DNA from 4 places in the Streptomyces synnematoformans genome. Region 1 is predicted to be linked to each of the others. Evidence: riboswitches for the same ligand, from Rfam matches in the RefSeq annotation. Region 1 holds a riboswitch; each other region holds the start of a gene.
What was found. Region 1 has a riboswitch for cyclic di-AMP ahead of ABD317_RS29645 (transglycosylase family protein). Riboswitches for the same ligand answer to the same signal wherever they lie in the genome.
Positions count from the first base shown of each region.

Region 2: it holds a riboswitch for cyclic di-AMP, as region 1 does, so the genes downstream of both, ABD317_RS22865 (aggregation-promoting factor C-terminal-like domain-containing protein) here and ABD317_RS29645 (transglycosylase family protein) in region 1, are expected to answer to the same signal.
Region 3: it holds a riboswitch for cyclic di-AMP, as region 1 does, so the genes downstream of both, ABD317_RS18535 (M23 family metallopeptidase) here and ABD317_RS29645 (transglycosylase family protein) in region 1, are expected to answer to the same signal.
Region 4: it holds a riboswitch for cyclic di-AMP, as region 1 does, so the genes downstream of both, ABD317_RS19430 (LysM peptidoglycan-binding domain-containing protein) here and ABD317_RS29645 (transglycosylase family protein) in region 1, are expected to answer to the same signal.

Region 1 covers NZ_BAAAPF010000296.1:595-2,785, forward strand. The annotation lists gene ABD317_RS29645 (transglycosylase family protein) at 1-1,030, opposite strand, end outside; cyclic di-AMP (ydaO/yuaA leader) riboswitch at 1,034-1,226, opposite strand; gene ABD317_RS29650 (dipeptidase) at 1,464-2,191, opposite strand, start outside.
Region 2 covers NZ_BAAAPF010000171.1:12,133-14,323, forward strand. The annotation lists gene ABD317_RS22860 (hypothetical protein) at 1-636, shown strand, start outside; cyclic di-AMP (ydaO/yuaA leader) riboswitch at 740-913, shown strand; gene ABD317_RS22865 (aggregation-promoting factor C-terminal-like domain-containing protein) at 920-1,816, shown strand; gene ABD317_RS22870 (FadR/GntR family transcriptional regulator) at 1,899-2,191, opposite strand, start outside.
Region 3 covers NZ_BAAAPF010000119.1:11,927-14,117, reverse strand. The annotation lists gene ABD317_RS18540 (SpoIIE family protein phosphatase) at 1-565, shown strand, start outside; cyclic di-AMP (ydaO/yuaA leader) riboswitch at 815-965, shown strand; gene ABD317_RS18535 (M23 family metallopeptidase) at 977-2,137, shown strand.
Region 4 covers NZ_BAAAPF010000129.1:13,740-15,930, forward strand. The annotation lists gene eno (phosphopyruvate hydratase) at 1-551, opposite strand, end outside; gene ABD317_RS19430 (LysM peptidoglycan-binding domain-containing protein) at 770-1,375, opposite strand; cyclic di-AMP (ydaO/yuaA leader) riboswitch at 1,452-1,616, opposite strand; gene ABD317_RS19435 (transglycosylase family protein) at 1,824-2,191, opposite strand, start outside.

The DNA of each region.
Region 1 (2,191 bases):
AGCGCCCGTCGTCGTGCTTGATCACGACGGCGATGCCGTACGCGGCGCCGTCGGCGCCGTTGCCGGCCTTGACGACGGTGCCGGAGGTGACGGCCTTGACCGGGGTGCCGGTGCCGACGGAGAAGTCGACACCGGTGTGGTAACCGCTGGACCACGAGCCGCCGGCGGCCCGGTACGGGGTCGACGGGGCGGCGTCGACCGGCGCGGAGAAGCCGCCCGCGGGGGCGTCCGCGGCGGGCTGCTCCTGCTGCGGCTCCTCGGCCGGCTGCTCCTCCTGCGCGGCGGAGGGCTGGGCCGGGGCGTTCTCCGGCTCCTCCAGGGTGACCTCTTCGCCGCCGTCGAAGTCGTACTGCTGGCCGGGGAAGATCAGGTCCGGGTCGCCGCCGATGACGTCCTTGTTGGCCTCGTAGATCGACTGCCAGCCGCCCGCGATGCCGTGCTTGCGGGCGATGTCCCACAGGGTGTCGCCGGAGACGACGGTGTAGGTGCCGGCCTTCTCGTACTTCTTCTCCGGCGCCTGCTCCTGCTGCGGGGCCTGCTCCTGCTGCGCGGCCTTCTGCCCGGCGGGCTGCTCCGACCCGGCCTGCGCCTCGGGCTCGCTCTCCTGCTGCGCCTCCTCGCCACCGCCGGTGGCCAGGTCGGGGGCGGGGCCGCCCTGGGTGAGCCCGGCCTGGACGGAGCAGACCGGCCAGGCGCCGGGGCCCTGCGACGCGAGCACCTTCTCGGCGATCTCGATCTGCTGCTCCTTGGTGGCCTGGTCGGCGCGCGGCGCGTACTGCGTGCCGCCGTAGCCCTCCCAGGTGCTCTGCACGAACTGCAGACCGCCGTAGAAGCCGTTGCCGGTGTTGATGCTCCAGTCGCCGCCGCTCTCGCACTGGGCGACGCGGTCCCAGGTGTCGACGGAGGCGGCCTGGGCGTGGCCGCCGGCGATGAGGGGGAGGGCGACGCCGGCGCTGCCGGCGGTGATGACGAGGGCCTTGCTGCCCCGGGCTATCCGGCCCAGGCGACGGTGACGTCCGCGTGCGGACATGGACATGCTCCTCTCCGACGCCTGCGAGGTGAGCTGTCGGGTTCGAGCTGGAGATGCCCGGCCATGCGGAGCATGGCTTCACCCCAAGCCGTCCCGCGCATACGCGCAGTCCGGCACTTACCTGGGTCCCCCGCTCCTGCCGTGAAAGCTGAAGTGCTTGCCCGTCGCCGCCGACAGGATTCGGCGTTACGGCGACGAGGTGCCCGCATCGGTGGCGCGAGCACGGCGAGCACCGTAAACACACGGCCGAAAACAGAACAAGCCGCGCGCACTCGCCACGGCCGTTCCCCGCGTCACACCGGGATCATGCAGACGATCTCCGCATCACGAGCAACGCGTCAATTGCCCCTCCGCGGCGGAGACTTGCCGAAAGCCCGAGGAGTCGGACACATTGCCCCATCACGTGAGAATTCTGTGAGTGACATATGTCACTTCAGTCACTTCCGAACTTCCCCGGGCCGTCGAGCTGTTCGATCGTCGCGACCGACGGGCCGCGCCGAGCGGCCACGTCGCGGGCCACCTCCCCGGCGTCGCGCAGCGCCCGCAGCGCGTTCCGCCACAACAGCCTGGCCAGGTCTTCTTCCGACCAACGGCGGTTCAGCAGCTCGGCGACGAGGTGCGGATAACCGGCCACGTCGGCGAGGTCGGCGGGGGTGAACGGGGTGCCGTCGAAGTCGCCCCCGATACCGATATGGTCGATTCCCGCCACTTCGCGCATATGGTCCAGATGGTCCGCCACGGTGGCCGCCGTCGCCTGCGGCCGCGGGTTCGCCTCCTCGAACGCACGGCGCACGCGGACCGCTTCGTCGGACGCGTCGAGGGCGTCCAGGCCGCGGGCGTTCAGGTACGCGTCCGCCTCCGCCGTCCACGCCACGGCGGCCGGCAGGACGAACTTCGGCACGAACGTGGCCATCGCCACACCGCCGTTGGCAGGGAGCATTTCCAGCACATCATCAGGAATGTTGCGCGGGTGGTCACATACGGCACGAGCGGATGAATGGGAAAAAACCACCGGCGCCTCGGTGACGCGCAGCGCGTCACGCATGGTCGCCGGGGCCACGTGGGAGAGGTCGACGAGCATGCCGACCCGGTTCATCTCGCGCACCACCTCCTCGCCGAAGGCGGTGAGCCCGCCGTGCCGCGGCTCGTCGGTGGCGGAGT
Region 2 (2,191 bases), on a different contig from region 1:
TCCGCGGGCGCGGCCGCGGCCGGCGCCGACCCGGCGGTACGCGTCGGTGTGCTGCTTCCCAGGATGCCGGAGGAGCCCGGCGGCTGGCTGGCGGAGTGCGCGGCGTACGACGCCGCGGGCGCCGACGCGCTGTGGCTGGACGGCGGTCCCGACCCGGCGCACGACGTGCTGGCGCTCGCCGCCGCGCTGGCCGGCGCCACGAACCGGGCGAAGCTCGTCGTCGCCCTGCCCGACAGCGTCCCGCAGGCCGCGTGGCTGGCCCGGGCGCTGGCCACCGTCGTGCTGCTGAGCGAGCGCCGGCTCGCGCTCGACGCGGACTCGCGGCGGTGCGCGGAACTCGTCGCCGTGGCCCCCACGGTGCCCGCGTTCCGCCGGCTGGCGCCGGCCGGGCCGGGGTACGAGGAGCCGGGCGCCGGGCGCTGGACTCCGGTGGCGGCACCGGCCGGACCGGCGGCCTGGCGGGACGCGCTGGCCGGCGCCGCGGACCGCGGCGTGCACGGTCTCGTCGTACCGGCGGGGCCGCCGCTGCTGGCGGAACTGCGCCGCGGCGAAGGTGCCGAACGTCACACCCGCACCAGCCGCCCCACGCGTGCGCGCGCCGCCACGGAGCGTCAGACCACGCGTGGATCCTCGTGATCCTCTTGTGATCTGCCGTTCGATCTCCTAGTGTCCGAGTCGTTCGCAGACGCGAGCACCGCGCTCCGGTACGCCGAATCCTGCCCGTCGGAGCCCGGAACCGTCGTCCCCACAGCCGTTCGGGCAGGAGCGGGGGAACCACTTCTCCGTCGGCCGGAGCCACGGTGGCAACCGCACCGGGCTCCCCGACTCGGGGTGAAGCCGCACAGCACGACGCGGCCGGGCAACTCCAGCCCGAACCCGACAGCTCACTTCGCAGGCGTCGGAGAAAGAGCGAGCCACCATGGCCGGAACCGGCACCCGGCGCGCGCCCAAGACGCGCTCCTCCCGCCGCTACGCCGCCGCCGCGGGAGTGGGCATAGCCCTGCCCGCCATCGGCGGCGCCGCGGCGACCGCCGCGCACGCCTACACGGTCGAGAAGGGCGACACCCTCTCGGAAATCGCCGAGGACAACGGATTCGGGGCCGACTGGCAGCGGCTCTACGAGGCCAACAAGGCGGCCGTCGGCGACAACCCGCACCTGATCCTCCCGGGCCAGGAGCTGGACCTCGAAGGGAAGGCCGAGAGCAAGCCCGCCGAGGCCGACCAGACCGCCGCCAAGACCGAGAAGAAGCAGCAGCGCTACGTCGAGCACACCGTCGGCGCCGGCGAGACGCTGTCCAAGATCGCCGCGAAGTACGACGTGCCCGGCGGCTGGCAGCGCGTGTACGTCGACAACGAGAAGGCCATCGGCGGCAACCCGGCCGCGCTGAAGGTCGGCACCGAGCTGCGCATCGACACCCAGGGCGGCGGGGTCGACCGGTCGATCGACCCGAACGGCTCCTCGTCCGCCGGGAGTTCCGGCGGTTCCGGCGGCGCCACGGAGGCGTCCCAGGCGAGCGTGCCGACCACCACGTCCGGAATCCAGGCCGCGGCCCGGGAGATCGTGCCGGCGGACCAGTTCACCTGCTTCAGCAACATCGTGGAGCGGGAGAGCGGCTGGGACCACACCGCGACCAACCCCTCCTCCGGTGCGTACGGCCTGATGCAGGCGCTGCCGGGCGACAAGATGGCCTCGGCCGGCTCCGACTGGCGGACCAACCCGGTGACCCAGCTCGAATGGGGCCTGGACTACATGAACGAGCGCTACGGCAGCCCGTGCGGCGCCTGGGAGTTCTGGCAGGCCAACAACTGGTACTGACGCCCGGGGCCTGACCCGCGGGAGTCCGTCGCCGCCCCGTCGTGCGGATGCGTCCGCGCGGCGGGGCGCGGCTGTGCGCCGGCTACGCCCCGACCGCCGGCCCGTCCTGCGCCGGGCCCCGCGCCGGGACCGGGGCCGCGCTCAGCTCGGCCAGGTCGTGCGCCGCCTGCGCCAGCAGCCCGCGCATCGCCGCCTCGGCCGCGTCCGGGTCCCCGGCCCGGACCGCGTCCAGCACCGCGCGATGGCTCGGCACCGGATCCCCGGGGCGGTGCCCGGGGCCGTGCACGAGCTGGTCGCGGGCGGCCAGGCCCGTCGCGATGACCAGGTCCATGCGCGCCAGCAGCTCGTTGTGCGAGGCGGCCAGCAGGGCGCGGT
Region 3 (2,191 bases), on a different contig from region 1:
GGTCGTCGTCGGCGCCTTCCGGGAGGCGGCCGAGCAGGAGGCACGGCTCGCCGGGGTGGCGCGGCGGCTGGAACGGGCGCTGCAGCGTGAGGAGACGGGGCGCAGCGGGCTGGACCGGGTGGAGGGGTTCACGACCGCGGTGCTGGCGGAGGTCGACCGCGACGGCGGCACGCTGCGGCTGCTCAACCGCGGCCACCCGGCGCCCCTGCTGCTGGGGTCGGACGGCGGGGCGCGGCTGCTGCAGCCGCACGAGCACGCGCTGCCGCTGGGCATGGGCGACCTGGGGACGTGGCCGGACGAGCTGCTGGAGGTGACGTTCCCGCCGGGCGCGTCGCTCGTGCTCTACACGGACGGCGTGACGGAGGCGCGGAACGCCGCGGGCGTGTTCTACGACCCGCTGGAGCGGATGGCGGGCCGTGTCTTCGACGGTCCCCACGAGCTGCTGGACACCCTCCTGGACGACGTGACGCGGTACACGGGCGGGCGCGTCGCGGACGACATGGCGCTGTTCGCCCTGTCCCGTTCCCGCTCCCGTTTTCTTCCCGTTCCGGCTCACGCTCCGTAATGGAACAGCCTCCCTCCGCATAACAACTGATACACGATCAGCTAACGACAGGACCTCACCCCGTGTGGCCGACGCGGCAACTTGTCCGTTTCAGCAGCCACATGCCCCGTATCGTCCGCGGCAAAGAACAACTGAATAACGGGAACGGCTTGGAATCGAACGCCGTCGTCCGCTAGCGTGCGGTAACGCAGCGCGGTCGTCACTGCCGCCGCAAGAGGCGGCTCCGTGCGCCGTCGCCGAATCCCGCACGTGCAACAACTGCAGCAACTGCAACACCTAGGGAACCGGGGAACCACCACCTTGGGGTGAATCGGGCCAATCTCCGCAGGAGGCGGGCCCGTAGGAGACCTTCCTGCTCCGAACCCGTCAGCTAACCCGGTAGGCGAGAAGGAAGGAAAGGAGTACGCCTTCGTGGCGTCCTACAGGTCTGGGCCCGGCTACGGCCATGGCTATGACGATTACGGCTACGGCGGTAATGACGGCTATGACCGTTATGCGTCCGACGGTACCGCCCCCGAGGGGTATGCGCCCGCCCCTTACGCCGCCGAAGAGCCGGCCGACGAAGGCATCCCGGAAGTCCTCCCCGAGGACGACCTTCCCTCCCGCGGCCGCCGGCGTCTCCCCAAGCAGCGCGGCGGCAGCATGGCGCGCAGCGGCGCCGTGCTCGGCGTCGGCGTCTTCGCCGCCGTCGGCGCGGGCAGCATGGCCACGGCGCAGGAGAAGCCCGCGGTCGCGATATCCATGCCCGACCAGGTCGACGCCGTCGCGAGCGGGATAGGCGCCCAGCTCCCGGACGCGGAGAGCCTGCCGGGCGTCGGCGAGCTGATGCCCGCCGAGGACGAGCCCGCCGTTGACGACACCGTCGTCACCACCGCCCCGCTCACCCAGGTCAGCTACGCCTCCGACACCGGCTCGGACAGCGCGACCCCGGCCGCCGACTCCGGCGAGGCCCTGCGGGCGCGCATCCTGGAGCAGGCCGACCAGCAGCAGGCGGAGGCCGACGCCTCGGCCCGCGCCGCCGCCGAGGCCGAGGCCGCCAAGCAGGCGGCCGAGGAGGCCGCCGACGCGAAGGCGGCGGAAGAGGAGCGCCAGCGCCGTCTGGAGGAGGAGCGCCGCCGCAAGGCCGAGGAGGAGGCCCGCCGCAAGGCGGAGGCCGAGCGCCTCGCCAAGCTCGCCGCCAGCTACGTCGCCCCGCTCAGCGGCTACACCCTCACCTCCACGTTCGGCGAGTCCGGCGCCATGTGGGCCGCGGGCCACACCGGGCAGGACTTCGCCGCCTCCACCGGCACCCCGGTCAAGGCCGTGCACGGCGGCACGATCACCGAGGCCGGCTGGGCCGGCTCGTACGGCTACCGCATCGTCCTCACGCTCGAAGACGGCACCGAGATCTGGTACTGCCACCTGTCCTCCATCATCCAGTCCTCCGGCGAGGTCACGACCGCCGACGTCATCGGGCGCGTGGGCGCCACCGGCAACGTCACCGGTCCGCACCTGCACCTGGAGGTACGACCCGGCGGCGGGGACGCGATAGACCCCCTCGCCTGGCTGCGCAACAACGGCGCACCGGTCTGACGGCGGCGGACCCCGCCCGGCCGCCCCGTGGCCGGAACGGGAACCCGCCCGCTG
Region 4 (2,191 bases), on a different contig from region 1:
TCCGCGCCGCAGCGCACGGCCTCGGAGAACGACTCGGCGCCGATGGGCGCGATCATGAACTCCTGGATGTCGACGTTGGAGTCGGCGTGGCTGCCGCCGTTGAGGATGTTCATCATCGGCACGGGCAGCACGTGCGCGTTGGGGCCGCCGAGGTAGCGGAAGAGCGGCAGGTCGGAGGCCTCGGAGGCGGCGTGCGCGACGGCGAGCGAGACCCCGAGGATGGCGTTGGCGCCGAGGGACGACTTGTCGGGGGTGGCGTCGAGGTCGAACATCGCCTGGTCGATGAGCCGCTGCTCGGTGGCGTCGTAGCCGACCAGCTCGGGGCCGATCTGCTCGATGACGGCGAGCACGGCCTTCTCCACGCCCTTCCCGCCGTAGCGGCCTTTGTCACCGTCCCTCAGCTCCACGGCCTCGAAGGCGCCGGTGGAGGCGCCGGACGGGACGGCAGCACGGCCGGTGCTGCCGTCGTCGAGGCCGACCTCGACCTCGACCGTGGGGTTGCCGCGGGAGTCGAGAATCTCGCGGGCTACGACGACGTCGATCGACGGCACGGTGTCTCCTTCGGAGCGATTCGCTACGGGTTCCGCCCTGAGCCTAGCCGCCCCGGGTGCCCGCCCCGGTCCGCACCCGGCCGCATTCCGCGGTACGAGACGGTATGCGGTGGCCGGTATGCGGTACGTCACGTGCCCGGACCGGCGCCGCCGGGGGCGGGTGCCGTACGGCGCGGTCGTCCCGGCCCGCGCACCGGACGGGCCGGGACGACCGCGGGCTAGCTCACCTTCAGCTTCTGGCCCGGGCGGATCAGGTCCGGGTCCGCGCCGACGACCGACTTGTTCTCCTCGTACAGCTGCTGCCAGCTGTCCACGCCGTGGCGGCGGGCGATGTCGTCGAGCGTGTCGCCCTCGCGGACCTCGTAGTAGAAGCCGCGGAAGACGGTGCGGGACTCCGGCTGCGTCTCCTCGCCGGCGCCGCGGGCCCCGGTGTCCTGCGGCGCCTCCTGCGGGGCTTCCTCCGGGGCGGGCGGGACGATCTGCCCGGTCGTCGGGGTGCCGGCGGCCAGGCCCGCCCGCGGGCCGCAGTTGGGCCACGCGCCCGGGCCCTGCATGGCCAGCAGCCGCTCGGCGACGGCGATCTGCTGCTCCTTCGTCGCCAGGTCGGCGCGCGGGGCGTAGCCGCGGCCGCCGGCGGCCTCCCAGCTCGACTGGGAGAACTGGACGCCGCCGAAATAGCCGTTCCCGGTATTCGTCGCCCAGTTTCCTCCGGACTCGCAGGCGGCCACCCGTTCCCACGTATCGATCGGGGCCGCGGACGCGTTCTGCGCGCCCAGTACCGGCAGCCCGATGGCGGTTCCGGTGGCGCCCACGAGTACGGCCATTCGGGACTGGGTGCCAAGGCGTGCCTGTGCGGCGGGGCGGCGGTGCTTACCCGTTCCGGCAGGAAGAAGCATGATGCTCTTTTCTCACCGACGCCTGCGAGGTGAGCTGTCGGGTGCGGGCTGTGAGTGCCCGGCCGTACGTCGAGCGTGCGGCTTGACCCCAAGCCGTCCGGTCCGCCTTCTCGTTGGACCGGAGCGGCGCTTACCGTGGGTCCCCCGCTCCTGTCAGCGGTGCTTCATGCACAGGTGGCCCGGGTGAACGCCGACAGGATTCGGCGTGAGGCGATCACCGGGGCTCGCGTTGGCGAGCGATGTGACGGTAAGCACATAGGGGTGTGCGATTCAAAGACCTTGGAAAGTGCCGCGCCCGGTTTTCCGTCCGTCAGCTAGCCCGGTCAGCCGATTACGTCAAATATGACTAATCCGTGCGTACTTTACCCGCCGCCGGTCAGTTACCGCGCAATTCGAGTTCCTGACCAGGCTGGATGGTGTCGGGGTCGGTGCCGAGCGACTTCCTGTTGCCGTCGTACAACTCGGACCAGCCGCCCTCCAGCGAATGCTCCGTGGCGATATCCGAGAGGGTGTCACCCGGTCGGACGGTATAATTGCCGTCGCCCGCCCCGGCATCGCCGCCGGACTCACCGGACCCGCCGGACTTGCCGGACCCGCGGTCACCGTCGCCGTCCGAGTCGCCCGGGATCTGGGCGATCCACTCCCGGCCCGGGTCGGGCACCTCCGTCGCGTCGGGCGCCCCGGAGGCGCCCGGGGTCTCGACGGCCTCGCGCGGGGGCTCGGGGGCGTCGTGCGAGGGCAGGT